Regions from separate parts of the Bifidobacterium catenulatum DSM 16992 genome, predicted to be linked through region 2. Evidence: riboswitches for the same ligand, from Rfam matches in the RefSeq annotation. Region 2 holds a riboswitch; each other region holds the start of a gene.
The links. A riboswitch is a leader RNA that binds a small molecule or an ion and turns the genes downstream of it on or off. The one in region 2 is predicted to bind thiamine pyrophosphate.
Positions count from the first base shown of each region.

Region 1 (10,148 bases), 250 kb from region 2:
GGTTGCCGACAGTTTGGTGTCGAAGTGCAGGGTGAAGTAGCGGAATGCCGGTAGGCAGAACAGCGGAACCTCGATGGAGTGGAACAGCTTGACGATGGAGACACTGACTGGATCGTGGAACACGCCGCACAGGCCGATACGCAGGAACATCACGGTTGCGCCGAGCAGCAGGGAGTTACGAACGCCGATCTTCTTCATGATAATCGGAACGACGCCCATCATGGCGGACTCGAGGAACACCTGGAAGGAGTTCAGGGTGCCGTAGGTGGCGTTGCCGATTTCGGTGGTCGGGAAGAGGGAAGCGTAGTAGTTAGGGAACATCTGCTGGTCGAACACGGTATAGAAGGTGTTGGTGAACAGCATGAAGACGATGAGCACCCACAGAGTCGGCATCTTCAGAACGGAGATCATCTCTTTGAAGGATGGATTGGTTGGAGCCGCGTTCGGATCGGCTTCTTTCTTGAGCTCTTCCTTTTGCTTGGCCGGAACCCAGAAAGCGTAGACGCACAGCATGCCAAGGCCGCAGATGGAGCCGACCCAGAAGTTCAGCAGCGGGTTGATGTTGAACAGGAAACCTGCGCACAGTGCCACGATGGCGTAGCCGAAGGAGCCCCAAGCGCGGGACTGGCCGTATTCGAAGCCGAACTTACGGGAGTAGCGTTCGGTGAGCGCTTCGAACAGGGAGCAGCCGGCCATGAAGCCTGAGGAGAGCACGATGGAGCCGATGAGCACGCCGATGAAACGGGTGGTGCCGCCGGCAGTCAGCATCGGGGCGTACACGAACTGTACGAACGGGCCGACGAGCGCTGCGATGGCGGAAACGAAGATCACGAGCTTGCGCTTGATGCCCAGCTGATCCTGGATGGCACCATAGGCGAACATGATGACCAGGGTTGCCAAGGAGTTAATGGAGTAGATCTGGCCCTGCTCTGCGGAGGTCATGCCCAGGCCGTGGGTCGGGTCGGTGAGCCAGCGGGAGAAGAAGGACCACCAGATGCCCCACGAGCAGAAGAACATGAAGATGCCGAAGGAACTCTGCAGATAGGAAGGATTCTTCCATGCGGATCGAGTGTTGCTTGTCATGTTGTTTCTCTGTTTCTTTTTGTTGGTGCCACTGCCGCGCAGCACTTCATTGTTTGGCCGATGCCGTGTTATGCCGTCATTCACCCAGCTGCCGTGCCAAGTGAATGAACATGGTTTAATAATAGCGTGTCAAACGATTGACGTCAATCGATTGACGTCAATAATTACAGCACTTCTCGGAAGCGTTGTAATTAAGCCGAAATGAGGTATAAAAAGAAGGCCTTCGGCGTGTCGCGACAGGCATGTCAAAAGACCTTCTTGCATGATCTCAAATCAAGGAAATCAGCTTCGGACTGACCCCTTTTCTATCAGCGCGCAATGGATCTTCGCGGGGATCGGCGAATCCAACGGTGGCAGGGGAGCGGTGGTGCTCGGCCAGGACGAGCTGTCGACGGGCTTGCGTTCGATCAGTGAAATCAGCTTACAAGCGGCCCAATAACCCATCTCATAGTGGGGCAGCTCCACTGTGGTCAACTGCGGTTCCAGCGTTTCGGCAAACACGCGGTGGTTGTCGACGCCGACGATGGAAATATCCTTGCCGACAGTCAGTCCACGACGTGCCGCACATTCATACACATACCACGCGCGCGCATCGTTGAAACAGAAGAAACCGTCGGGATTGCGTTCATCGAACAGCTTATCGACGGCGCGCAACGCCGGGCCATTATGGAGTACATTGCACACCAACGAAGGATCGTAGGCAAAACCGGAATCCTGCAATGCCGCCTGATATCCAGCAAAACGACCGTCCTGCGCAATCATGTTTTCCGAACATCCGAGATAGGCGATCCTCTTACAATCGGCTTGGATCAGCCGTTTCGTGGCATCGTAGGCGATTTGGAATTCGTCTGGCTCGATGCTGGGTATCTGGTTGTCGGCATCGGTGGCATCCACCATCACCACCGGATAATCGCCGAGAGACGCAGGCACGGTCGCAATGCGGTTCGACATCTTCGAATAGAAGAAACCGTCCACGCCATACCGTTTCAATGTGGCTATTTCATTCTCTTCGCTTGCCTTGCCGTCGGTGCTGACCGTGATGATCATATATCCGTAGGTGCTTGCCGCATCCTGCGCACCCAGAATGATGCCGCCTGCATACGGGGTGGTGGCGACTTCTTCGCTGATGAAACCGAGAATTGGTGTGCGGCAGGTGCGTAGGCTGCGCGCCAAAGGATTGACCGTGTAGCCGAGTTCGTCCGCCTTCTCACGTATGAGCGCGGCCAACGGGGCTTTCACACGTCCCGCATCTCTGCCGTTAAGTACCAGGGAAACGGTGGAAATGGACACCCCTGCCGCTTCGGCAATTTCCTTCATCGTAGTCATAGCCGTTACACTATACCTAAATCAATAAGAAAGGCGCACTATTTTTGTAAATAGCGCGCTTTTTTGTTACTCGATACTCTATTGGTCCATCCCGGATTTATTCCGACAGGATTTCGTCCACAAGCGCCTGCTTGGCGTGGATTTGGCCTTCGAAACCGGGACGAATGTCGAGACGGATCACCACGTCGGTGCGATAGCCCTGACCGGCGAGTTTCATGGTGGCGTCGCGAATCACCTTGAGCACGTCGTCAATGTCGCCTTCAATATTGGTGAACATGGCGTTGGTTTCGCTCGGCAGTCCGGATTGGCGGATCACGTCGACTGCTTGCGCTACGTACGTGGACTTTTCAGGACTTGCTCCAGCGGGAGAGATGGCGACCGCAGCAAGCGTGTTGATATACGGTTTGCCGGTTTCCGGGTTGATCGGCACTTCCTGCTTTTCCGCATTGCGATCAAGGGTCATGTGCATTCCTTTCGTTGCGTTCCTATCGGCTTGATATGGCTTGGATTGTTGAGCGGCGATCAGCGCCATTTCCAAGCGTGGTCCATCGGTCCGGATCCGTGTCCGAGGTCAAGCTGTGCCTCCAAAGCGCCCGTCAGATACAGTTTGGCACTATTGACGGCTTCCGGCAACGTTTCGCCGAGTGCCAGGTGTGATGCGATCGCCGACGACAGCGTGCATCCGGTGCCATGCGTGTTCGGATTGTCGATGCGGCGCGCGCGGAACCAAGTGACTTTGCCGCTCGGTTCGACGAGCACATCACTGGCGTCCTGCGTACCATGGCCGCCAGTGACGAGCACCGCACAGCCGAAATGGCCGGCAAGCAGATGGCCTGCCGTCACCATGTCGTTTTCGCTGGAGATGCTTTCGCCATTCTCATAGTCGATCGCATCGGCGCCCTGCTCAACAGCCAGCTCACACAATGCTTGGGTTTCCGGCATGTTTGGTGTGATTACGGTGGCGAGCGGGAACAGCTTGGAAGTCAATGCGGCGATCGCGTCATCTTCGATGAGCTTCGCACCGGACGTTGCCACCATCACTGGATCAAGCACAATATTTTCGGCATCATGAGCGGTCAAACGGTCGGCAATCACATTGATGAGCTCAACGCTCGACACCATGCCGATCTTCACCGCGACCGGCGGAATATCGTCGAACACGGCGTCGATCTGCGCGGCCAGCATTTCCACAGGCGTGTTCGTAACCATCGTCACGCCTGTGGTGTTCTGCGCGGTCAGCGCCGCAATGGCGGTCATGCCGAATACGCCATTGGCAAGCATGGTTTTCAAGTCCGCCTGGATACCGGCGCCGCCGGAGGAATCCGATCCCGCGATGCTCAATACCGGTGGCAATGTGCTGGTCATGAATGACTCCTTACTTGCTCTTGCTTACTTATGATCTGAAGTTTTGAAATACTCGTGATCCGTGATTCTTACTTGTGCGGCACGTGCCCGTGCTTTGCGTCGCCGCGCACGGCCTTCCACCGCGAAACCATATTGCGGGTCGCTTCTTCCGGATCGCTTGCGCCGGCGATTGCCGACACAACGAACCAACCGGCTGCCTTCGAATGCGCGAGCATCTCCATATCGTCGGCGCTCACACCACCGCCGACCACAACCGGAAAATCGCTCGCATCGCAGATCGCATTGATCTGTGCCTCGTCGAGCGTATGTCCGGAACCGTCGTTGCCGCCCACGGAAGCTTCCGGCTTGGTGATGGACACATGCAACGGACCTGCCCCGATGTAGTCGATGCAGCCGGCAGGTAGCTCGTTGATGAGCTTCACCAAGCTTTCCGTTTCGGCAGACAAGCCAACAATGGCATCTTCCCCAAGTAGCGCGCGGGCTTCCTGCGGTTCCAAATCAGTTTGCCCAATATGCACGCCGTCAACCTTGATGCCCTTGTGCCGTGCTTGCCAGACTACGTCCACACGGTCGTCGATCACGAACGCCACGGAATCGGATTTGCTGTTGTGTTCGATAACCTGTGCGATATCGCGTGCCATGCTGGTGATATCTTTCGCGTCGGTATCTTTGGCCCTCAGCTGGATGAACGTTGCGCCCCCGCGCAGCGCGTCCTCAACCACGCTGGTAATCGGTCGTCCCTTGCAATCCTGCGGGCCGACCACAAAGTAGGCGCTCATATCGAATGTATCGCGCATCGATGCATATGAATAATTGTCCATATAATCACCCTTCTCGGTAAGTGGTTCGGAAAGCCTACAATGTGAAACCGGCATTCGTCCGTTTTTCCGCATACGCAATTGCCGAACTCTGCATAACATGCCGCATGGTATGCAGAGTAGCGGCAAAGTCTAGTCGATGATGATTTCGGAGGCGGCGACTTCCTCGGCGGTGACGTTCCAAAGCGCATCAAGCAGCGCCACTTGGAAGGATCCCGGGCCTGAAGATTTGGCTTCGGCGATTTCGGAAGCTCTGTTGTACAGCAGCGAAGCGGAAATCGTAGCCACCAACGGTTCCGCTACGGCTAAATATGTTGCGGTCACGCCGCCAAGTGAGCAGCCAGCGCCGGTGATCTTCGTCATCATCGCGCTGCCGCCTGGCAGACGGAACACATGCTCGCCGTCGGTCACCAAATCAACCGCACCGGAAACAGCCACCGCACCAGCGCCGATGGGGGAGCGTTTCACAAGATGGCGGGCCAGCCTCTTGGCCGCATCAACGGCTGCATCGACCTCGTCCACAGCCTCCACGCCTGCCGGACGCGTGCCGGGAACGGTAGAATCGTTTTGAGCAAGGCCCCACATCGCATCGAGTGCGATGATCTCACTCGCATTGCCACGCACGATGGTTGGCGTATAGGTGCGGAACGATTCAAGAATGGCGGTACGGGTTTTGCCGATGCCCGCGGCGACCGGATCTAGCACCCACGTCTTGCCGTTCTTGTGCAGTTTGTAGGCGATTTCCGGCAGCGCATCTTTGAAGAACGGCAGCAGCGTGCCCACATTGATGTAGTTCGATCCGGCGATTTCCGCAGTGTCGATTACATCGTCCGGCAGAAAGCTCATGGCGGCAGTACCTCCGGCGGCAAGCTGCGCGTTGGCCACAAGATTCATCGTAACGAAATTGGTAAACGACTGCGCCAAAGGCGTGGTCTCTCGTACTCTGTTGACTGCCTGCACAATCTGTTTGCGCAGCGTTGCCGAAAATGAGTCATCGCTCATTGTCTGCTCCCTACGTTGGTCCTAACCAACAGGTTCAAAGGGTCAGGCATCCGCCTATCTCAGCTTCCACTTTCGTCGGAAAGCCCCCCTGCATGTACATAACGTACTCAACCTATACAAAGGCCCTGACACTGGAGCGGTCCAGTCGATTCCGGGATCAGGTGAATGCAGCACGTTCTCGTAAATATTAGGTGCGTACGTAAATCTCATAGGCAAATCTGAATAAGAAAACCGTGATGATTGACTGCAATATCTGGCCGCTGCTGCTTGACAACGACACTGTTGAAGGCGAGAACGCCACGAAACAGTAACGCGGGTGGCGTTCTGTCACCGCGTAAAGGTAGGCTTTGCGCTTGTAAAGACCCCAAACCGTTCAAACCAGAAGGTGCATTGTGGCTGTATCCAAACTCGATGAAGTCGTATCCCTCGCCAAGCGTCGTGGCTTTGTTTTTCCCGCCGGTGAAATCTACGGCGGAACCCGTTCCGCGTGGGATTACGGTCCGCTCGGCGTCGCGCTGAAAGACAATATCAAGCGTGAATGGTGGCGTTCCATGGTCGTCACCCGTGGCGATGTGGTGGGCGTTGACACGTCCATCATTCTTCCGCCGGCCGTGTGGGTGGCTTCCGGCCACGTGTCCGTGTTCAACGATCCACTGATCGAATGCCTCAACTGCCACAAGCGCCACCGTGCAGACAAGCTTGAGGAATCCTATGCCGAAAAGCATGGCGACAAGCTGCCGGAAAACGGTCTTAAAGATATTGTGTGCCCGGATTGTGGCACCCGTGGCAACTGGACCGAACCGCGCGACTTCAACATGATGCTGCGTACCCACCTCGGACCGGTCGAAGACGAAAACTCGCTGCACTACCTGCGCCCGGAAACCGCGCAGGGCATTTTCGTGGACTTCAAGAACGTGATGACCTCTTCTCGTTCCAAGCCGCCGTTCGGCATCGCCAACATGGGTAAGTCCTTCCGTAATGAAATCACCCCGGGCAACTTCATCTTCCGTACCCGCGAGTTCGAACAGATGGAAATGGAATTCTTCGTGGCTCCGGGCACGGATGAGGAATGGCACCAGTACTGGATCGATGCACGTACCCAGTGGTACATCGATCTTGGCGTGAAGCCGGAAAACCTGCGCCACTATGAGCATCCGAAGGAGAAGCTGGCTCACTATTCGAAGCGCACCGTCGACATTGAATACAAGTTCGGCTTCCAGGGATCCGATTGGGGCGAACTCGAAGGCGTAGCCAACCGTACCGACTTCGACCTTTCCGCGCATGCCAAGCACTCCGGCGAGGATCTGAGCTACTTCAATCAGGCCACCGGCGAAAAGTACGTGCCGTACGTCATCGAGCCGGCCGCAGGCCTGACCCGCTCTCTCATGGCCTTCCTCGTTGACGCCTACGACGTTGACGAGGCACCGAACACCAAGGGCGGCGTCGACAAGCGTACTGTGCTTCGCCTTGATCCTCGCCTGGCTCCGGTCAAGGCCGCCGTGCTGCCGTTGAGCAAGAAGCCGGAACTGCAGACCGTGGCACATGATCTGGCAGCCGACCTGCGTCAGCATGACTGGATGATCGACTACGACGAAGCCGGTGCGATCGGCCGTCGCTACCGCCGTGAAGACGAAATCGGCACCCCGCTGTGCATCACTGTCGATTTCGACACGCTTGACGATCAGGCCGTCACCATTCGTGAACGTGACACCATGCAGCAGGAGCGCGTCGCACTCGACAAAGTGGCCGATTATGTGGCTGCACGCATTGGCGAGAAGCATGTGCGCTATCCGCAGCTACCGGTTGAGATGGGCGGCGAGGCTTGGCCTGAGTCCGTTAAAATCGCCGAAGCCGGTGGCTTGTACTAAAGCTGGTTACTGGTTACCATAGCGTTCTTATGCCAGATAGCATTGTGACTGCTTGCGAGGAATCCGACGTGCTCGACCCGCGTACCGACGCGGTGAGGCCGTCGGTTCCTCCGATTATTAAGCCTGTTGATTTAGGGCCGGTGCATGTTGAAACGCCGGTGGTTCTTTCGCCTATGGCGGGAGTGACTAACTGGCCGTTCCGCGTGATTTGCGAAAGCTACGGGCCGGACGGTCTGTACGTGGCTGAAATGATTACCGCGCGCGCGTTGGTTGCCCGCAATCCCAAAGCATTGCGGTTATGTCATTTCGCTCCCAGCGAGAATATCCGCTCGCTGCAACTGTATGGCGTGAATCCAGCAATCGTGGAACAGGCTGCGAAAATCGTCATCGATGAAAACATGGCTGACCATGTCGACCTGAATTTCGGATGTCCCGTGCCCAAAGTGACCAGACGCGGCGGCGGTTCGGCGTTGCCATGGAAGATGGATCTGTTCCGCGAGATCATCCAACGCGTAGTCAAGGTTTGCGACGCGGCCAATGTGCCCGTTACGGCGAAGATTCGTGTCGGCATCGACCACGAGCATGAGACGTTCCTTGAAGCCGGGCATATCGCGCAGGAGGAAGGTTGCAAGGCTGTTACCTTGCACGCGCGTACTACCGCCGAATATTACGGTGGGCATTCCGACTGGAGCAGAATCGGCGAATTGGTCGAGGCGCTTGATATTCCAGTGTTCGGTAACGGTGACATTTGGGGTGCGAACGATGCGCTTGCCATGGTTGCCGAAACCGGTTGCGCTGGCGTTGCGATCGGCCGTGGTTGCCAAGGCAGGCCGTGGCTGTTTGCCGATATTAAGAACGCGTTCGCTGGCAGTGAGAAGCGTGTCGACCCTACGCTGGGAGACGTGTGCCGTGTAGTTGAACGTCATGCGGAATTGTTGACTGAATTCTATGATGGCGATGAGCAGATGGCCGTGCATGATCTGCGTAAGCATATCGCGTGGTATCTCAAGGGATTCCCCGTTGGGGGCTCCACCCGTCGCGCGTTCATGGAATGTGAAAATCTTGAGGATGTCAGAACCGAAATAGGCAAGCTGGATCCAGACACCCGTTTCCCCGAACGAGTGGTCGACAAGCCAAGGGGGCGCGTACGCTTCGCAAAGAAAGTGCATTTGCCTTACGGGTGGTTGGAATCACGGGAAACGACGCACGATGAACGTCAGGCGTTGTTCGGTGACGATCCTATGGATGCCAGTTATTGAACATGACATGCTGATGTGGTTAAATTGTGTGGGGGCGCCGAAAGAAGATACATCTCAGGCGAAATGAACACGTTAGCAGTAAAAAAGTGAAAAAACGTCGTTACACACGACGAAAAGCGCGCGTATTACGGCGCGTCTGCGATAAAGTTGTGCGTAAACGCGAGTGACAGGAGACTATGGTGAGCGAGATTGCCCAGACTGACAATTTCAATGACAAGACGAACATCAAGGTTGTCGGTGTTGGTGGAGCTGGCGGTAATGCCGTCAATCGCATGATTGCCGAGGGTCTTCAAAGTGTTGAATTTATTGCGATCAATACCGACGCGAAGGATCTGATGCGTTCCGACGCTGATGTCAAGATCTCCTTGAACGATGCCACTAGCCGTGGTCTTGGCGCCGGTGCTGACCCGGAGAAGGGCGCCAAGGCCGCGCAGGATCATCAGTCTGATATCGAGGAATCGCTCAAGGGCGCCGATATGGTGTTCGTGACCTGCGGTGAGGGTGGTGGCACCGGTACTGGCGCAAGCCCGATCGTGGCTCGTGCCGCACACCAGCAGGGTGCGTTGACCATTGCGGTGGTTACCCGTCCGTTCAGCTTTGAAGGCCCCCAGCGTGCGGCTTCCGCAGCACTTGGCATTGAGAATCTGCGCAAGGAAGTCGATGCGTTGATCGTGATTCCGAACGATCGACTGCTTGAGCTTTCTGATCGCACCATTGGTATCGTCGATGCGTTCAAGACCGCCGACACCGCGTTGCTGGCAGGCGTGCAGGGCATCACGGACCTGATTTCTTCCAATTCGTACATTCACGTCGACTTCAACGACGTCAACGCCATTCTGCGTGGAGCGGGCACCGCACTGTTCGGCATCGGTTCCGCTCGGGGCGAGGATCGCGCTACCCAGGCCGCCGAAATCGCCATCAGCTCTCCGCTGCTGGAAGAAAGCATCGAGGGTGCTCACGGCGCTTTGATCAACATCGCAGGTCCGTCCGATCTGAAGCTGCAGGAAGCGGCCGCCGCCACCCAGCTGGTGGGCAAGGCCATCCACCCGGAAGCGCAGATCATTTGGGGTCTTTCCCTCGACGACGCCTATGGCGACGAAGTGCGTGTCACCGTCATCGCCGCAGGCTTTGACGCCAACTCCAAGAAGGCGGCTCAGACCGAGGCCCAGAAGCAGGCCGAGTCTGCGGAAAACACGATTCCGCTGTCGGCGCTGTCCGCGGCTCCGAGAGCGGCGGCTCAGCCTCAGCCTCAGCCTCAGCTCATTCAGACTCCGGAAGCCCCGAAGGTGCAGCCGCTGTCCACTTATATTCCGTCCACTCCGGAACCCGTCGTTCCGTCATTCGATCAGACCACCGAGCATGAGGTGGTGTCTTCGAGCGACGCCGGCGATTTGGATATTCCGGATTTCCTGCGCTAAAAGCAACGC
Region 1 covers NZ_AP012325.1:1,465,758-1,475,905, reverse strand. The annotation lists gene BBCT_RS06305 (MFS transporter) at 1-1,083, opposite strand, end outside; gene BBCT_RS06300 (LacI family DNA-binding transcriptional regulator) at 1,366-2,409, opposite strand; gene BBCT_RS06295 (thiamine-binding protein) at 2,507-2,872, opposite strand; gene thiD (bifunctional hydroxymethylpyrimidine kinase/phosphomethylpyrimidine kinase) at 2,932-3,774, opposite strand; partial or broken gene BBCT_RS06285 (thiamine phosphate synthase) at 3,852-4,595, opposite strand; gene BBCT_RS06280 (hydroxyethylthiazole kinase) at 4,725-5,594, opposite strand; TPP riboswitch at 5,585-5,694, opposite strand; gene BBCT_RS06275 (glycine--tRNA ligase) at 5,987-7,462, shown strand; gene dusB (tRNA dihydrouridine synthase DusB) at 7,492-8,721, shown strand; gene ftsZ (cell division protein FtsZ) at 8,898-10,139, shown strand.
Region 1: it holds a riboswitch for thiamine pyrophosphate, as region 2 does, so the genes downstream of both, BBCT_RS06280 (hydroxyethylthiazole kinase) here and BBCT_RS05305 (solute carrier family 23 protein) in region 2, are expected to answer to the same signal.

Region 2 (10,148 bases):
CACGGCATAATCGCCAAGGCATCCGCCATATCAGGATCGACGCTTCCCAAAGAACGGGCGAACAACACCGGCATCAGCGGCTCATCAAACGACGATTTGCCGAGAACCGCGCTTTTCACCAACAACGACATCGTCATGCTCCATACCGGAATACCCGGTACATTGCTGGAAAACACGTGGAACGACAATTCCGGTCCATACAGCCGCGTATATCCGCCCGAACGATTCGGACGATACTCATCAAGCATCTGCGGACAATCCAGTTCATCATCAACGAAACGCAGCAATTCCCGTCGCCGGAACATGCGCATATACCGTTTCAGCTCGAGACGTACCATGGAGGCATCGTAACCGGTAATCGCGGGAATAAGACGTTCTGCAAGCCGACGTTCCGGATATTGCGGATTCGTCCACAACTCGGCGGCCCGCGCGATGACATCGACGATTCTATCCGTGGAATACCGTGCTAGCGTCGCATCGCGATGCTGCCGTACGGAATCAGCCAGCGTATGCACCATACCGGCATCAAGCCGCGGGAAACGCAGCGTCACCGTATCGCCGCCGGGCAATGAAACATCATGCGTATCGAAATCGTCGAACGCGAATCCGCGCGGTGCGTAAAAAACGTCGACGACGCTCATGCGTTGGCCGCCATTACCTCATCAACGGTAATCGAACAGCCACGCGCCTCGGCGCCTTTCGCTCGGCCGTTGAGTGTGTAACCATAAGAAGATCTCACTCCCAGATCTTCCGTTAAAATCGCCAGGCAGGAATTCCAATTCGCCAAATCGTAATGCGCGATCACACCCTGCTCCTCGTCTGGCACCGGCGCAAGCGTGGCCGGATCAAGGAACACGGAACGTACCCACGACGGCGTCTCCTTCGAATAGTTCAATGAACCATCTGTGTAATAGGACAGGATGTTCTGATCGTAAATCTGCGAACTCAACTCCGTCATACCATACATATTCACGCAATGCGAACGGTCCACGCCAAGCGCACGAGCAAATGCCGCGTACAGATCATCAACCGTCATATCGGTGCGAGTGCTCTTGAACCCGCCCGTATCGAACACGCGCGAATCAGAGGCAAGACGATAGGTTTTATGCTGCTTGTCCAAATAATCCAACAAATACAGATAAGCCGAGGAAGCGCCCATCAGCATCACCGGCGCATTGTCGGACACTGCTACGTCAAGAAAACGCTCAACACCAGCGAAATCAAGACCATCCTTATGAAAGAAGAAGCTGCTGCCTTCCTCGCCACACTGTTCCACAGCACGGGTCAAATACCTTGACAGCGACGAATGCTCGTTCATATCCCACGCGGGGGAGAGAACGGCGATACGGATGCGTTCGCGGTCCGGCATGATGAAATGCCGAAACGGCACGATCATCGATTCGTCCCACACTTCCAGATCGGGGTGAAAATTACGGCCACGCTGACCGGGATGCGTGGTGCCGCTGGTGGTGAATACCGCTTCACAATCCCGTTCGGGCACGGAAGTGAGCGTCAGCATTTTGAAGCCGTCGACGGGCATGGGCGGAATCTGCATCCAGTCGGTGAGTGTCTGCGGGGTGACGCGTTTGGACATGCAGTAGGCCCGGTATGGCAGATTATGCTCGAATTGGAAGGCGAAGATGCGTTTCGCGAGCGTGTCGAACGCTTCGTCCGGTGCGCGGGAGCAACCGTATTGTGTGATGAAATCGAGCACTTTTTGCTTGATGATCGTCTTCTGTCCGTTGAGTTCCAGGGATTCCTGCGATGCTTGCATGTCCATTACCATATCCTCTCCGTCATATGTCGGATTGCCTCAATGATGTTGATTATTCTGCTTGTTTTGTATGTTCCGTGGGTTTGTCCGTATGCCGTGCGATTGCGTTTGGCAGATCGATGATAAGGGCCTTGAGTATCACTACGCTGAATGCGCCGACCAGAATCGAGTTTGAGAAGAACACGTGCATGCCGCCTTCAAGTCCGCTTAATGCGTTTGGCAATGCGATGCCAAGCAGGAGGGATAGGCCTATCACCACTTGGGTCTGATCGTTGTTCTCCGCCTTTCGTAACGTGTTGAGTCCGGTGCTGATGAGGCTGGCCGCCGCCGGCAGGAAGATGCCGCCGATTACCGGGGAGGGGATGAGCGACAGTACGGCGCCGGCTTTCGGTATGAAACCAAGCGTCACGAATACCACACCTGCGATAATCACCGGTACACGGGTGCGGGTCTTGCCTTCGTCTGTGACCTTGAGCAAGGCCACGTTCTGCGGATATGCGGTGGTGGTGAAACCGCCGATCAGTGAGGAGACCGCCGATCCGGCCGCTTCTCCGGCGAGGCCGTAACGCACCTGGCGGTCTTCAAGCTTTGTTCCTTGGATTTCTGTGGCGGCTTGGTACACGCCAAGCGCTTCCATGATGGCCACCATATAGGCTATGAAAAACGGTACGAAAATGGCGGCGTTGAAGTCGAAACCGCCGTATGGCATGAACTTCGGCAGACCGATCCATGGCTTGGACGCCACTTCGGAGAAGTCCGCCATGCCGAACGCCAAAGACAGTATGGTGCCTGCGGCCAGCGCGATCAGATATGACAGCGCCTTGAGCATGCCTTTGCCGAATTGGGAAAGCGCCACCACCAGCATGCAGGTGATGATGGAGACGGTCAGCGTCTTCGGATCGGCGAATCCCGGGTCTCCTGGCGCGCCGCCAAGGAATTCGCTTAGTGTGAAGCCGGAGAGTGACACGCCGACGAGGAGAATGATTACCCCCGACACGATTGGAGCGAATAGAAACCGCAGTTTTTCGATCACGCGGGTCAGGCACAATACCAGGAATATTAGCGAACTGACGAATATGGATGTGCCGGCGGCGGCCAATGATCCTGCAGCACCGGCGGAGATCATCAGCGCGTCGAATGCGGCGGACGGTCCTTGCACGATGGGAAGACGCACCAGTTTTGTGGCTTGGATGAGCGTGACCAGACCGGACACTATGAAGATGGCATTCACCATGTTTGATGACAACGCCAGAGGAAGGCCAATGGCTCCGGCCACGAACACGGGGTCGAGCCACACGTTTGACACGAGTACATGCTGCAGGCCGAGCAGTGTGTTTTTCATGGTGGCTTTTTTGACGGTCCGCTCTGTCGTGGTTTCCTTCGCGTTTCGCGGTGGTTCTGCGTTTTGCGATGGTGCCGCTTGCGTTGTTTCTGACGATGACGCTGTCCCGGCCATGGTTCCCTCTCTCCTTCGTCGGTTGCTTGCGCGCGCCGAAAATACAAAGGGCCTTGTCCCTTTAATGGGAGCCACACGTTTTCCCAGTACTCCCTACGCAAGCGTTATCTTGATCAGGTCGAAAGGTCCGGGCGATGACCACCGCCCATCTCAGCCGTATTCGGCACCCCTGTACTTCGGACGGAGACAATCATAACGTCACCGTCCAACCAAAAGCCCTGTGGCATGCGAGCGCTTTGAAAAACGCATGTCATAGGGCTTTTGCGGTAGTCGGTCCAGCTGGTTGCGCAATACGCGCGGGGTCGCTTGGCCGTGCGAGGTCTGTTAACGGCGTCGCTTGATTGGGGCCAGTTCGAATATCTCGTCGGAGGCCTTGGCCACTTCCGGACTATGCGTCACGATGATGACGCAATGCTGTTCGTCATGTGCCAAGGCTTGAAAGATGCCCATGATGTCGTCCTGCGTGGCGAGGTCGAGATTGCCGGTCGGTTCGTCCGCCACGATGATGGCTGGGTCGTGGCTGAGCGCGCGGGCGATCGCCACACGCTGCTGCTCACCTCCGGAAAGATGCAGAATGCGTTCGTTCGCATATTCCTGCGGCAGATGCACTTGTACAAGCAGATCGTTGACGATCTCTTTCTTCGAACGGTCGAAGGTCTTGCCGGAAGCGTCCATCGACAGGATGATGTTTTCCGCGACGGTCAGATTCGGCAACAGATTGAAACCTTGGAAAATAACGCCGATATCATGACTACGGTACCGGTATCGATCCTGCTTCGACAAATCGTTGCCGTTGTACAACACCTTTCCCTCTGTGGGATTGGCAAGCCCGGAAATCAGCGATAACATAGTGGTTTTGCCAGCGCCGGAAGGTCCGGTGATGGCGTGCACACTGCCCGACTGAAAATCATGACTGATATTTTTCAGCACGCGCTTGCCGCCCTTGGTATACGAGTAGCTCACATCGTCCAATCTCAGCACAGGCATATCGGATTGTTGCGAAGCTGTATTGGTGGTTTTGTCGGTTGATACGGTAGTTTGATCAAGACGTGTCTCGTCTGTTTTGGCCATGTCAAATCCTTTCAACGAATGATGATTGATGGTTCAGGAACGGTCGGCAAGAATCTGCAAAGGCTCGTATCGCAATACGAATACGACTGCGACTAATGCAGCGATGAGCGTCAGCCCAAGACCTACCAGCAGCAGTTGGCCCACCACGGTGAGGTTGACGGTTGCGTTGACAGAGGAAGCGTAATTCACCGCGCGGTCCATCATGCCTTCAGGACCGTTGCCGCCCTTGCCCGGCATGGCCGAATTCTGGTTGGATGCACTATCGGAATTCTGCGAATCCGTGGAATTCGAGGAGTCGTTGGCATTTCCGGAATCCTGCGCACCAGTGCCGGAACCATCAGCCGACCCCTGCATGTCGCGACCGAACTGTTCGCGTTGGTTGGTCTGTTGCGACTGCTGTTGTTCGATTTGGCTTGCCAGCAACTGGTTGGACACCGGCACTGAAGCCACCGCACCGGCGCAGGCGCCCAATGCGAGGCCGATCATGGTGACGATCAGCAATTCCAAGGTGAACTGCGCCGCAACCTTGACTTTGTTCACACCAATCGCGGCAAGCACGCCGATCTCATACTTACGTTCGCGTACGTTCAGCAATGTGATGACCACCAGCACCACGCCACCGACAGCCAGCACCACGATGAGCAGTGTCAACGCGAACTTCGACAGGTTGTTGAGCGGCACCAGGCTGGATTCGTAATTCTCCACATCGGCGGAGGAGACGGCATAGTCGTCGTCGAGCCCGGCGTTGATTGCATCCTCGCAGAATGCTTCGTAATCCGATTTGCTGGAGAACACGTACGTGTAATTCAGCCGTGCGGCGGAATCGGTGTCCGCGTCGGCATCAAGTCCTAACGATCTCAGTGTGGAGACCGACGTATATATGGCATTGGCCGGATCGGAGGCATTGGAGGCCATCGGCCCGCCCATCTGCTGGGTGGAATCGGTGGAATTCTTGTAAATACCGACGATGGTGAGCTGGTAAGTGGTGTCCGTGTCATTCGGATCGGCCACGCTGATGGTGTCTCCTACGGAGAGGGCATTGAAATCGGCGAGTGACTTGGAAATAATTGCGTCACCGTCACTGGATTTATCGTAGCCGAACACTTTGCCGTCAACCATGGTGAAGCTACCGTTCGATGTATTGGAAACCGCTTCGTCCGAAGAGAAGCCGACGAGCGAGAAATCGCCGCTGACCATGGACGCACCGCCGAAATCCTTGCCGCCGCCCATACCGCCGACATTGGGCCTGCCTTCACTAGACTGGTCTGAAGCGTCGGATTCGCTGGAATTGGACTGGTTTCGTGATTCACTGATGAGTTTTCGCGGTCAAGACTGATTTGTGCGGTCACAGTAGTGTTTTCCAAGCCAGTGTTTCGCGCGGTTGTGGCCGCTTGCCTAATGGACAGGCCGATGGTGGCGGCAGTGGCGATGATGGTCACGATGATGATGACCAGTATGTTGCGTCCTTTGTTTCTCGTGACGCTTTTCCATGCGTTTTTCACAACGAACATGATGTTTCCTTGATGAAAGAAGGGGTGAGGGGCCGCTGTCGCGATCGGCGTTGAGACCGATGATAAAAAATCGCTCTTAGCGAATTCCTCAGGGATTGCTCGACTGAAGCTGGAATGAATCTGAAAGTCTTCTGAATTAAAAACTCGACATGGGCGGGGCGTTCATTGCGGCAATGGTGTTAGGCTAACGCGTATGCCTATAAAATCCGAAGTCATTGCGAACCCCAAGTCGGAGCGCGTCCGCCGCGTGTCCGAACTCGCCGATCGAAAAGGGCGGAAACGGTCTGGCCGTTTCATGGTGGAAGGCCCCCAGTCGGTGCGTGAGCTGCTGACATACCATCCAGGACTTGTCGAGGACCTCTACGTTGAGGTCGAGTCGGCACAGCCCGATGCCTCATTTGCGACACCTGTTGTCGCGCAGATGGCGGGCAAGGCCATGCAATCCGGCGTGTATGTGCACAAGGTCACTCATGCGGTGATGCACCGTATGAGCGCCGACGCGCAAGGCGTGCTTGCCGTCGCGGATATGCAGGCTTTCCTTGATTCGTCCGCCGTTCTGGACGATTTCGACGGGCATGCGATGGTCGCCGCGTTTTGGCAGGTTCGCGATCCCGGTAACGCCGGAACCGTGATTCGTTCCGCCGATGCGGCCGGCTGCTCCGCCGTGGTATTGGTCGACGACTGCGTGGACATGTTCAATCCGAAAGTGGTCCGCTCCACCGCGGGATCACTGTTCCACCTTCCGATTCTGACCATGGGAACGGACGACTTCTTCGCATGGTGCGATACTCACGAGCTGGCAGTGTATGCGGCCGATGTATATGGCACGGATTCCCGACAACCGGAATCTCTGACGGATGTAATTGCCATGCCGGAAACGCTTGCCGGGGCCAAAGCGGTGTTGTTCGGCAATGAGGCGCGTGGATTGACCAAGGAAGTTTTGGAACGAACCGATAGGATCGTGTCCATACCGCTTTATGGCAAAGCGGAATCCTTGAACCTTGGCACTAGTTCGTCGGTAATGCTGCTGAGCTTGGCTATGTCGAGTCATGTTGAAAGAATGTAGAGTCGGAAAACGTTGAAATTGCGCGTTTTTCGCGTAAAACAAACGGGAAATGAGAAAGGTATCTCGTGGCAGAAGGTGCGGTATTCGACGCCCAAGCGGTAACCAATGCGGTTGCCGAGGGCATCGCGAAAATCGAAAACGCCTCCAGCATGGAGGAATTGAAAGCCATCAAGACGCAGTACGCCGGAGCGGAATCCGCGATGACGCAGGCCAGCAAGGCCATCGGCATGCTGCCGAAGGACCAGAAGAAAGACGCCGGCAAGATTATGGGCAAGCTGCGCGCCGACTTCGGTCGTGCGTATGGCACCAAGGAACAGCAGGTCAAGGCTGAGGAAGAGGCCCGTGCGCTTGCCGCCGAAACCGTGGACATGACCCTTCCGGTCAACCGCAAGCCGCTTGGCGCGCGCCATCCGTTGCCGAAGCTGATGGAGGATGTCGAAGACTTTTTCATCTCCATGGGCTGGCAGATTTCCGACGGTCCTGAAGTGGAAACCGAATGGTACGACTTCGACGCGCTGAACTTCGGCCCCGACCATCCGGCACGTCAGATGCAGGATACCTTCTACGTTAAGGGCAATCAGGCCAAGGACGCCGCAGGCTTCGTCGGGTCCAACATGGTGCTGCGCACCCAGACCTCCTCCGATCAGGTGCGTGGTCTGCTCACTCGTGGTGTGCCGCTGTACATCGCCTGCCCGGGTCGTGTGTTCCGCACTGATGAGCTCGACGCCACCCACACCCCGGTGTTCCACCAGGTGGAGGCTCTTGCGGTCGACAAGCATCTGACCATGGCCGACCTGAAGGGCGTGCTCGACAAGCTTGCCGTGGCCATGTTCGGTCCGGAAGCAAAGACGCGTCTGCGTCCGAGCTATTTCCCGTTCACCGAGCCGAGCGCCGAACTCGACCTGTGGTTCCCCGATAAGAAGGGCGGCGCAGGCTGGCTCGAATGGGGCGGCTGCGGTATGGTCAACCCGAATGTGCTGAAGTCCGCTGGCCTCGATCCCGAGGTCTACACCGGCTTCGCCTTCGGCGTGGGCGTGGAGCGTACCCTGCTGCTGCGCCACGACATCAACGACATGCACGACCTAGTCGAAGGCGACGTGCGATTCAGCGAACAGTTTGTGATGGGGGAGTGATTGACCCATGCCAATGGTTGACATTGATTGGCTCAAGGACCATGTCGAGGTTCCGGAAGGCCTTACATACGAACAGCTTGCCAAAGATCTGGTGAAGGTCGGTCTCGAAGAGGAAGAGATCCACACCTCCCAGCTGGTCGGTCCGATCGTCGTCGGCTATGTGGTCGATGCCACTCCGGAACCGCAGAAGAACGGCAAGATCATTAACTGGTGCCATGTTGACGTCGGCGACGAATACAACGAGACCGATGAGAACGGCAACAAGGTGCCGCGCGGCATCATCTGCGGCGCGCCGAACATGGCTGCCGGCGAAAAGGTCGTCGTGACGCTTCCTGGCGCTGTGCTGCCGGGTGATTTCAAGATCGAACCACGCAAGACCTACGGCCATATTTCCAACGGCATGTGCGCTTCCGAACGTGAGCTTGGATTGGGTGATAACCATGACGGCATCATCCTGCTGCGCAAGTACGGCTTCACCCCGGAAGAGTATGAGAAGCTCCAGCCGGGCGACGACGCAATGCACCTGCTGCACTTGGATGAACCGCTGCTGGAGATCAACATCACTCCGGACCGCGGCTACGCGTTCTCATACCGTGGTGTGTCTCGCGAATACCATCATTCCACCGGTGCGGCCTACACCGATCCGGCTGTCGCTCTGAACGAGAAGGCGCCGATTACCAAGGGCCTGCCGGAAGGCACTAAGACCGACATCGAAGTGATCGTCGATGACAATAATCCGATTCACGGTGTGGTTGGATGCGATCGCTATTACGCTCGTGCGGTCAAGGGATTCGATCCGGCCAGCCATACGCCGAACTGGATGCGTCGCCGCCTGGCCCGCGCTGGCATGCGCTCCATCTCCTTGGCTGTGGATGTCACCAACTATGTGATGCTCGACTTGGGACAGCCGATGCATGCCTACGATCTGGATAAGATCGAAGGGCCGATTGTGGTGCGTCGCGCCAACGAAGGTGAGAAGCTCACCACGTTGGACGGCAAGGATCACGATTTGAGCGTCGAAGATCTGCTGATCACCGATTCCCCGAACGGCGCACGCGGCTCCCGTGTGCTTGGCATCGCAGGTGTGATGGGCGGCATGTATGGCGAGGTTACTGCTGAAACCAAGAACATCCTGCTGGAATCCGCGCACTTCGATCAGGTGTCGATCGCGCGTTCCGCACGCCGTCACAAGATTCCGTCCGAAGCCTCCCGTCGTTTCGAACGCGGTGTGGATGACCAGCTGCAGCCGGCAGCAGCCCAAATGGCCGCCGAACTGATGATTAAGTACGGCAATGGCGAGCCGAGCGAGCACCCGACCGACTTCAATACCGTCTCCAACCGCCGTCCGATCCTATTCAAAGCTTCGGAAGTGGCTCGTGTGGCCGGACTTGACACGGATGTGAACACCATCAGCGACATTCTTACCGATATCGGTTGCTCCGTCGCCGGAGGCGGCAATGGCGAGTTTTCCGTGGTGCCCCCAAGTTGGCGCCCCGATTTGAACGAGCCGTGCGATCTGGTTGAGGAAGTGGCGCGTCTTGTCGGATATGACGAGATTCCTGTCATCGTGCCTCCGGCACCGGTCGAAGGCAAGGTCGGTCTGACTGCCGAGCAGCTGCGTAAGCGCCAGGTTGCTGATGAACTTGCCGAATACGGTATGGTGGAAACGTTGAGCTATCCATTCGTCGGCGATGAGGATTACAAGAACTTCGCGCTGGACGCCGCTGAGACGAAGAACGTCAGCGTGGAGATCGCCAACCCGCTCGCCGGTGATCGTCCGTTCCTGCGTCGCGATATTATTCCAACGCTGGCACAGACCGTTCAGCGCAATCTGCGTCGCGGCGTGGAGAATGTGTCGCTGTATGAGATCGGCCACGTGTATCTGTGGGATCCGAACGCTCCTGCGATTCCAGCACTGCCGGGTGCCGTCAAGCCGACGGACGAGCAGCTTGCCGCGCTTGATGCCGGTCTTCCGGATCAGCCGATGCATGTTGCTGGTATTCTGACCGGCAACGCCGTTGACTCCGGTTGGCTGGGCGAGCGCCGCGCAGTGGATTGGTCTGACGCCGTCGAGGCGGTGCAGCGCATCTCCGACCGTATTGGCGCAGCTCTAACACTGAATCAGCCGAATGCTGAA
Region 2 covers NZ_AP012325.1:1,216,377-1,226,524, reverse strand. The annotation lists gene BBCT_RS05315 (acyl-CoA reductase) at 1-641, opposite strand, end outside; gene BBCT_RS05310 (LuxE/PaaK family acyltransferase) at 638-1,780, opposite strand; gene BBCT_RS05305 (solute carrier family 23 protein) at 1,827-3,116, opposite strand; TPP riboswitch at 3,304-3,411, opposite strand; gene BBCT_RS05300 (ABC transporter ATP-binding protein) at 3,555-4,301, opposite strand; gene BBCT_RS05295 (ABC transporter permease) at 4,335-5,531, opposite strand; gene BBCT_RS05290 (TrmH family RNA methyltransferase) at 6,006-6,878, shown strand; gene pheS (phenylalanine--tRNA ligase subunit alpha) at 6,944-8,011, shown strand; gene pheT (phenylalanine--tRNA ligase subunit beta) at 8,019-10,148, shown strand, end outside.

Region 3 (10,148 bases), 190 kb from region 2:
GTTGAAGGCTGTCGAAGACAGGCTGATCGCTGATCTGGTTGCCAAGCAGAAGGCCGCCGGCCTGCATGTCATCACCGATGGTGAATTCCGTCGCGGCTGGTGGCATTTCGATTTCATGTGGGGCTTCAATGGCGTGGACCATGTCGCCGCCGCCCATCGCGTTGCCTTCCATGACGAGGTCACTCCCGCCGACACTGCCACGGTGACCGGCAAGCTCGACGGACACGATCATCCGTTCGTGGAGCATTTCAAGTTCGTCAAGCAGTTTGAAGATGACAATACCGTAGCTCGTCAGACCATGCCTTCCCCAGCGCAGACCCGTTTCGTGCTTACCGGCAACAAGAACGCCTACCCGTACGACGAGTTCTACAAGGATGACGACGAGCTGACCGCGGATATTGTGGCCGCATATCGTCAGGTCATCGCCGACCTGTATGCCGTCGGCTGCCGTAACGTGCAGTTCGACGATTGCACGTGGACTCGCCTGTGCGACAAGAGCGTGCGTGAGCGTCTCGGCTGGAGCGACGAAGATGCGGCTCGCCTGCAGCAGGAGAATCTCGACGTGATCAACGCGGTGATCGCTGACCAGCCTGACGACCTGGTGATCAACACCCATATCTGCCGCGGTAATTTCCATTCCACATGGCTGTCATCCGGCGGTTACGCTCCGGTCGCAGCCAAGCTGTTTGGCGAAGAGAACGTGGACGCCTACTATCTGGAGTTCGACGACGACCGTTCCGGTGACTTTGCGCCACTGGCTGAGGTTTCCGGTGATAAGCAGGTTGTGCTTGGCCTCATCACCTCCAAGAGGTCGGAACTTGAAGATCCGGAAACGATCAAGGCTCGCATCTACGAAGCGGCCCAGTATGTGCCGTTGGAGCGTCTGTGCCTGTCCACACAATGCGGTTTTGCCTCCACTGAGGAAGGCAACAAGCTCACTGAGGAGCAGCAGTGGGCTAAGATCGCACTCGTAAGGTCCATCGCCGAAGAAGTCTGGGGCGAATAATCCAAGCCAATGCCCGGTACGACCAGCTTATGCCATGGTCGCACCGGGCATTGTGTTATTCGATGATGTGGACGCGGAGCATTGGACGAAACGTATAATACGGAACAGCAATCGCGAAATCATAACATCGCAGACAGGGGAAGCTATGAGAAAAGTGGCTTTTATTTGCGTGCATAATTCATGCCGCAGCCAGATTGCCGAAGCGTTGGGAAAGCATTTACGCGGAACCGATTTTGATTTTTATTCCGCAGGTGTGGAAACCAAGCCGCAGATCAATCAGGATGCCGTACGACTCATGAGAGAGCTTTACGGCATCGACATGGAGAAAACGCAATACTCCAAACTGATTTCGGATATTCCAAAACCTGATATCGCGATTTCCATGGGCTGCGACGTGGGATGTCCCTATATCGGCAAGGCTTTCGACGATAATTGGAATCTGTCAGATCCAACCGGGCAAAACGATGAGGCTTTCATTACTGTTATCCGTCACATCGAAGAGAACATCATGAAGCTCTAAAGGGTCTTGACCAGCATCCGTTCGACGCCAACCAAGACCCTTCCAAAGCATTTTAGGTGAACACCATCGTATTGCGGATGAAAGTGTCGGCATAGTCGTACGGATGGTCGGCGACTTCCTCGGCACTGACCATGCCTCCCCGGCCGCTTCCGGCATACCCCTCAGAAAAGCTTGCCCGACCAGTAACCCAACTCACACTCATCAACACGATCCGTCATATCGAAGTGGCCTGCAAGGAGAGTTTCGCTGTGAGTTGCGCGGCAAGGACGTAATACTGATGAAGACGATGCATGCGAAAGTGACGACTGGCCTGACTCATCTATGGGCTTCGATGAAAGTTACGTCCAGTGCAGGGCGTAAGTTCATAGCCAACACATAAAGCAGGGGGGCTCCCCTAACGGAGCTGAGATAGGCGAATGCCTGACCCTTTGAACCTGTTGGTTAACACCATCGTAGGGAGCGGAGAATGAGTGCCACAGCACACACGCATTGCCAGCGTCAATTGGCATCCGTAAGAGTCAACGCAACAGGCGCGTCAGCTAAACAGCCTGCATCGCGAAATCATTAATCGTAATTTCGTTTCCATCCCATGTATCCAAGAATGCGGGCGTGTCAGCATACCCATTTACTGACGAATTCAAATTTTCCCAACCCAAAACAGCATAATCAAGGGGGAATCATGAACAATTATCCATATGCGTCGATGCGAGACAGCTTCGACCTGAGCGCCTATCTTGTGGTAGGACCGCAGGATTGCAAAGGCCGACCGATCACCGACGTTGTCGATGATGCGTTGCGCGGGGGCGCAAGCTTCATCCAACTTCGCGCCAAAGACGCTGATGCGAAGGATCTTACCGACATGGCGCGTGATATCGCGCAAATCATCGAAGACAACAATAAGTCGGATTCCGTGGCATTCGTAATCGACGACCGTGTGGACGTGGTCTGGCAGGCCCGCAGCAAAGGCATCAAGGTCGACGGCGTTCACATCGGACAGACCGATATGGAACCGCGCGAAGCCCGTGCACTGCTTGGCGAAGATGCCATCGTGGGATTGTCGGCGGAAACGGAAAGCCTGGTCAAACTCATCAACGAATTGCCCGACGGCTGCATCGACTATATCGGTGCTGCGCCGTTGCATGTTTCCGTCACCAAGCCGGAAGCGTCCGTAGGCGGCAATGACGGTTCCGGTCGCACGCTTGACGAAGAGCAGATCAACACTATTTGTTCAGCCAGTGGTTTTCCGGTAGTGGTAGGCGGTGGCGTGACCGCAGATGATATGGAAATGCTAGCGCATTCAAAGGCGGCAGGCTGGTTCGTGGTGTCCGCGATTGCAGGAGCCGATGATCCGGAAGCCGCAACCCGCAATATGGTAGCGCGCTGGAAAGCCGTACGTAGCGACGCAAAGCACGGGTACGCACCACGCATGAAAGCCCAGAAAACAGCGGAAATCAACCCTGACAACACAGCCGACGGCGCATCCGGCGAAAAGAAGTTCACCAATGCGAAGGAAGCCAAGGCCGCATCCAAGCTCGCCAAGCAACAGCGTGTCGACATTGCCGCACGCGATTCCAAGCAGCGAGACAAAGCCCATATTCGTAAAACCACGCCGGTGCATTTCGAAAACGAATTCGGTTCCTACGATCTGCAAGTGCCGTACACCGAAATCAAACTGTCTGACACGCCTGGCGTCGGACCGAACGCACCATTCAAGGATTACAACACCGAAGGTCCGAAATGCGATCCGAAGGAGGGTCTCGCTCCCCTACGTCTGGACTGGATTCTTGACCGTGGAGACGTCGAGGAGTATGAAGGACGTCGCCGCAATTTGGAAGATGACGGCAAACGCGCCATCAAACGTGGCAAGGCTTCCAAGGAATGGCGCGGCCGCCAGCATAAGCCGATGAAGGCCAAGGATCATCCGGTGACGCAAATGTGGTACGCACGCCACAACATCATCACACCGGAAATGCGCTATGTGGCGGAACGCGAGCATTGTAGCGTGGAACTGGTGCGCAGCGAACTGGCCGCAGGACGTGCCGTCATGCCTTGCAATATCAACCATCCCGAAGCCGAGCCCATGATCATCGGCTCGAAGTTCCTCACCAAGCTCAACGCCAATATGGGCAATTCGGCGGTCACTTCGTCTATTGACGAGGAGGTGGAGAAGCTCACGTGGGCCACCAAGTGGGGTGCCGACACTGTAATGGATCTGTCTACCGGCAACGACATTCACACCACTCGTGAATGGATTTTGCGCAACTCCCCCGTGCCGATTGGTACCGTGCCAATGTATCAGGCGCTCGAAAAGGTGGAGGATGATGCGTCCAAGCTCAGCTGGGAACTGTTCCGTGACACGGTGATCGAACAGTGCGAACAGGGCGTGGACTATATGACGATTCATGCCGGTGTGCTGCTGCGTTTCGTGCCGTTGACGGCGAACCGTATGACAGGCATTGTTTCGCGTGGCGGTTCGATCATGGCTGAATGGTGTTTGCAGCATCATCAGGAAAGCTTCCTGTATACGCATTTCGATGAATTGTGTGAGATCTTCGCCAAGTACGATGTGGCGTTCTCACTGGGTGATGGACTTCGTCCGGGATCGCTTGCCGATGCGAACGATGCGGCACAGTTTGCCGAACTGATGACTTTGGGCGAGCTTACCCAGCGTGCATGGGAACACGACGTGCAGGTGATGATCGAAGGGCCTGGCCATATTCCGTTCGACACCGTGCGCATGAACATCGAAATGGAAAAGGCGATCTGCAAGGACGCGCCATTCTACACGCTTGGACCGCTCACCACTGACACCGCTCCCGGCTACGACCACATCACGTCGGCGATCGGCGGTGTGGAAATCGCCCGCTATGGTACTGCCATGCTGTGTTATGTGACACCGAAGGAACATCTTGGGTTGCCGAATAAGGACGATGTGAAGCAAGGTGTGATCGCATACAAGATCGCCTGCCATGCAGCTGATATCGCCAAGCATCATCCGCATGCCATCGACCGCGACAATGCCATGAGCAAGGCACGTTTCGAATTCCGTTGGCTCGACCAGTTCAACCTGAGCTACGATCCGGACACCGCCATCGCGTTCCATGATGATACTTTGCCGGCCGAGCCTGCGAAAATGGCGCATTTCTGTTCGATGTGCGGTCCAAAGTTCTGCTCCATGGCCATCAGCCAAAACATCCGCAAAAAATTCGGTAATGCCGAAGCACAGGAGAAGCTCGTCGCCGACGCGCAAACCATCGCTGCCGGCATGCAAGCCATGAGCGAGCGCTTCCGCGAGCAGGGCGGCCATCTGTACCAGTAGACCGAACTGTAGTAGGTTTTTGTGACGAACGGGATTGTCTGGTGTGGTAGAAGGCCGGGCAATCCCTTTTTGTTGCTTGTATGGCGATACGGAGCACTCCGATAGAGACACTCTTTTGAGTGTAAGACTGACCCGTCAAGCCGGTCTGTCTCCATTGAGCGAATATCTGGCTGGTTTTGTCGAGCACGGTTTTGGTGGTCTCCAACTGTGTGCGGGCCTCGTCAATCTACACTTGCACGGAAACCAACTAGGATGATGCGGAGTCAATCTACGCTTGAGCGATGGAAAGCTGCGTCTGCGCGGTCACCGCTTGCTGCACCGCGTCTATTTCGCTTTGCTGCAATTGGTTTTCCGTATCCTCGATCTGTGTGATCGGTAGTCCACTATCCAGACAAGAGGGTATAAGTGCTCCCCCACAGTCAGCACATGGCTCTAACCTGAGTTTATGACTCTTCTTCAGCTGAAATATATTGTGAAGATCGTGGAATGCGGTTCCATGAACGAAGCCTCGCACGAACTGTACGTGTCACAGCCCGCGTTGAGCTCATCTGTGAAGGAACTCGAGAACGAGCTTGGCATCGAGATCTTCACCCGCTCGTCGCAAGGCATCGCCTTGACCGTGGACGGAGCGGAATTCCTCACCTACGCGCGCCAGGTGCTCGACCAAGCGTCGCTGCTCGAAGAACGTTACAAGAACGCGAAGCCACGCAAGCAGCTGTGCTCCGTGTCCACACAGCATTACATGTTCGCTGTCGAAGCGTTCGTGGAAATGATCAACTCCATCAAATCCGACGAATACGAGTTCACCATTCGTGAGACGCGCACCAAAGACATCATCAACCAAGTGGCGAACATGCTTTCCGAAATCGGCATCATCTATCTGTCCGATTTCAACAAGGACGTGATCGGCAAGATGTTGCGCGAAAAGCATTTGGAATTCCATCCACTGTTCCGCGCCCCGTTGCATGTGTTCATTTCGCGCAGCAATCCGCTGGCCGGCAAGAAGAAAGTCACGATGGACGATCTGAAGCCGTTCCCGTTCATCCAGTACGAGCAGGGCGAGGAGGGCAGCTTCTTCTTCGCCGAAGAGGCGGTCTGGCCGGAATACTCTCCCAAGCAGATCAACGTGACCGACCGTGCGACGATTCTGAACTTCATCATCGGTCTGAACGGCTATACCGTGTGCACCGGCATCGATAACGGCGATCTCAACAATGAGAAAATCGTGACCGTACCGCTTGACACCGATGAGACCATGCTGGTCGGCTGGATCACGAACGAGCGTGCAAAGCTGTCGAAGGCCGCGGAAAACTATTTGGAGAAGCTCAAGTCGGTGGTGGCCGACCATGGATACAACCTGATCGACTGAGTGCACATCGACTGGATGCACTCTGCTATGAGATATGAAAAGTGCCTCGCACCGATGCTTTCGATTGGTGCGAGGCACTTTTTTACATGTTCGACTATAGGATCCTATACGATTCACCTATGGAATTCAGGCGCCATACTGCTTCAGATAGGCGTCGGCAGCGGCCTTGATATCGTCGGTCACGTACGCGGTGCCGTCAGCGGTTTCGATATGCTGGCCGGCTTCGAAGATCTCACGCACATTGGCGATGGCGAACACCGGGAAGCCGAACTCTGCTTCGACTGCCTTCACCGCGGACATGTCGGAATCCTTGGTCTTTTCCATACGATCCACGGAAAGCACCAAGCCAACGACCTCCACATTCGCTTCGGCTTTGAGCTTGGGAATGACCTCGCGTACTGCGGTGCCTGCGGTCATCACATCGTCGACGAGCAGCACCTTCATACCGTCGGTCAACTGGGTGCCGACCATCATGCCGCCGTCGCCATGATCCTTCTTCTCCTTGCGGTCGAAGGTGTAGCCGACTTCCATACCGTGGTCGGAAGTCAGAGCGATTGCGGTGGAGACGCCCAGCGGAATGCCCTTGTAGGCAGGGCCGAAAATGGTGTCGATGTCGTCCGGTAGATTGCCTGCTTCGATTTCTGCCGCGATCTTCTCCGCATAGAATGCGCCGAGTGTGGCGATCTTACGTCCGTCGTTGAATGCGCCAGCATTGATGAAATACGGCGACTTGCGACCGGACTTCAGCGTGAACTCGCCGAATTTCAGTGCCTGTGCTTCCAGCAGGAACTTGGTAAAACGGTGGTCGAGGGATTCAGTCATGTCATGCTCCTTTGATGAATAATCGAGGTCAGCGCCAAGTTTCGCCCTTGGCGAGCTTGTCTGCGAGTTCGGGGCGTGCGTCGAGTAGGTCGTCGAGTTCGCGGGCCACGCGCAATGGTGCGGTCGGTTCGAACAGTGCGGCTGCGCCGACTTCCACGGCGTTCGCGCCGGCATACAGGTATTCGAGCGCCTTCTCACCGGAATCGATGCCGCCGATGCCGATGATCGGAGTTTTCGGTAATGCGGAGCGGGTCTTCCACACGGCCACGAGTCCCATCGGCAGCACGGCCGGTCCGGAAACGCCGCCGGTCACATGGTCGATGATCGGCTCTCCAGTGCGAATGTTAATGCGCATGCCAAGCAGTGTGTTGATCATGCTCAGCGCGTCGGCGCCGCTTTCCACGGCCGCTCGGGCAGGCACGGTGATGTCGGTGACGTTCGGCGTGAGCTTGACAATCATCTTCTTGTCGGTGAGCTTGCGCAGTCTGGTGATCAGACGGCTCAATGCCACCGGATCGGTGCCGACGCTCATACCTCCGGCGGACACGTTCGGGCAGCTCACGTTGATTTCCAGCATGTCGGCAGGCGAATCGTTCAGCTTGGACACGACTTCGACATAGTCGTCATCGCAGTGGCCGGCCACATTGGCGATGACCGTAGCGTTGATGGCCTTGAGCTTGGGCAGGTCGTCTTCCAAATAATGGTCCACGCCCGGGTTCTGCAGGCCGACCGCGTTGATGTTGCTGGATGGGCCTTCAGCGGTACGGATGCCGGGATTGCCTTCCCATGGCACCGGGGAGACGCCCTTGGTGGTGACCGCGCCCAGTTGGCTCACGTCGTAGAACCAGCGGACCGCCGCATACTGGAAGGTGCCGGAAGCCGTGGCGACCGGATTCTTCCACGGCACGCCCGCCACCTGCGTGGAGTGCTTCCATTCGTACGAACCGTACAGGTTCTCATGCTGGGTATCGTCGATCATCTCATTCACCCCATCCCAAACGTTCACGAGTAAATACCGGACCGTCGGAGCAGACCTTCAAACGTCCATCCAACGTGTCGACCGTGCACAGCACGCAAGTGCCATAACCACAGCCCATGCGCTGTTCCAAACTCAGTTGGCATGCCATGTCACGCTTCGCGGCCCATGCGGCCACGGCTTTCATCATCGGTAGAGGTCCGCAGGTCAGAATCACCGGCTTAAGCTCGCCACCGAGCAACTCGTCTTCGATACGGTCGAGCAGGGTAATCACATTGCCTTCGCTCTCGTCGATGCTGTACACCTTGTCGGCATACTTGCCCACGTATTCGTCGCCGAAATGCACATTACGGTAGCCGAACACCGCGGTGCTGACCGCGCCTTCGACGCCGGCAATATGCTGCGCCGCATGCACGAGCGGAGGCACACCAAGGCCACCAGCCACCAGCACATAATTGGCCGGCTCCTTGGTTTTGAACGAATTGCCAAGCGGACCCATCACACGAATGGTGTCTCCCGGCTTCAGCTGCGCGAATTCGGCGGTGCCCTTGCCTACCACGGCGAACATGAGGCTGACTTCGTCGCCATCGGTTTCGCAAACGCCGAACGGACGCGGCATCAGCTTGCTTGGATCGTTGGAATATACGTCAACGAATTGTGCCGGCCTTGCATGGCTGGCGATGTATTCGTCACGGAACGTCAAACGGTACACACCGTCGGCCAGTTCCCGATTGTCAACGACCTCGACTTCATGCCGGCTCGGGAAAAAGCCTGCCGCAGTCGCCTCGGCAACGGTCGGAACGAACGTTGTTGCGGTGGTCATGAACTCCCTCTCTGTTACGTTCGATGGTTTGATGGTTGTTTTTTCTTTCAGATTGAACAGTTGGCCAGTCGGCAAGTTACGGCAGGACCGCACGCAGATTGTCACGCATGTCTTTGGCTGCTTCACGTGCCGATTCGGCAACCAGGTCCAAAGCATCGTCGGCACTCATGGATTCGGAATACTTGTCGGACTTCTTCCATGCTCCGATAATGCCTCGAGACGAGTTGACGAGAGCGCCCATGCCGTCGCGGTCGAACATGCCGGCCACGCCCTGTGCGGTACCGCCCTGGGCACCGTAGCCCGGCACTAGGAAGAATGTGTGCGGCATGCGCGCACGCAATGCCTTACCTTCCTCCGGGTGGGTGGCTCCGACCACCGCGCCAACGTGCGAATAGCCGTTCTTGCCAATGGTTTCGGCGCCCCAACCTTCCACTAGATCGGCAACATGCTCGTATACGCGTTCGCCGGAGGCGAGTTCAAGTTCCTGCAGTTCGCTGCTGGATGGGTTGGAGGTACGCACGAGCACGAAGATGTCTTTGTCGTTGGCGGTGGCGGCATCGATGAACGGTGTGATGCCATCGGTGCCGAGGTATGGGTTCACGGTCACCGCATCCTCATGCCATGGATCGTAGGCGGTGTCGTCCAATCCTACACCGCTGAGGTGATGAGCATATGCGGCTGCGGTGGAGCCGATGTCTCCGCGCTTGACGTCGCCAAGCACATACAATCCCTTCTGCTTGGCGTATTCGCAGGTCATGGTGTAAGCGTCGATGCCTGCCGGACCGAGCGCCTCATACATGGCGATCTGCGGTTTGACCGCGGGAACGATGTCTGCGACGGCGTCGATGATGGCGCGGTTGAATTCGAAGAAGGCCACGGAAAGCTGCATGGCAGGTGCTTCCGCCGGATCTTCAACCTGCTCGCTGATCTCCTCGGCGAAGCTGGCCACGATTTGCGCTGGCACGAGCGCTTCGGTCGGGTCAAGTCCTACAACGCTTGGATTCTGCTTGGCTTCGATTGCTTCGATCAGGCGATCCATCAATCCTCCTTGTTAATACGACTGAAGACCAGTTTCGAACCGATGATGGTGGCGAGCGGCCGGCCGGTGACCTGCCATCCGCCGAATGGGGTGTTTCGAGCCGAGGAATGGAAACGTTCGGGATCCACGGTCCATTTCTCGTCGATGTTGAGCACTACCAGATCCGCGCGGTCTTCTGCAGGAACCTTGCCGAGGTCCAGCACACGTTTAGTGTCGTCGTCTCCGGGGACGGCGTCTGCGTATTCGTCAAGCAACGCTGTGATGTCGGCCTTGA
Region 3 covers NZ_AP012325.1:1,028,236-1,038,383, reverse strand. The annotation lists gene BBCT_RS04435 (5-methyltetrahydropteroyltriglutamate--homocysteine S-methyltransferase) at 1-1,006, shown strand, start outside; gene BBCT_RS04430 (arsenate reductase/protein-tyrosine-phosphatase family protein) at 1,152-1,526, shown strand; gene BBCT_RS09150 (hypothetical protein) at 1,579-1,728, opposite strand; TPP riboswitch at 1,899-2,002, shown strand; gene thiC (phosphomethylpyrimidine synthase ThiC) at 2,203-4,845, shown strand; gene BBCT_RS04420 (LysR family transcriptional regulator) at 5,291-6,214, shown strand; gene pyrE (orotate phosphoribosyltransferase) at 6,341-7,036, opposite strand; gene BBCT_RS04410 (dihydroorotate dehydrogenase) at 7,065-8,015, opposite strand; gene BBCT_RS04405 (dihydroorotate dehydrogenase electron transfer subunit) at 8,017-8,835, opposite strand; gene pyrF (orotidine-5'-phosphate decarboxylase) at 8,912-9,874, opposite strand; gene BBCT_RS04395 (dihydroorotase) at 9,874-10,148, opposite strand, start outside.
Region 3: it holds a riboswitch for thiamine pyrophosphate, as region 2 does, so the genes downstream of both, thiC (phosphomethylpyrimidine synthase ThiC) here and BBCT_RS05305 (solute carrier family 23 protein) in region 2, are expected to answer to the same signal.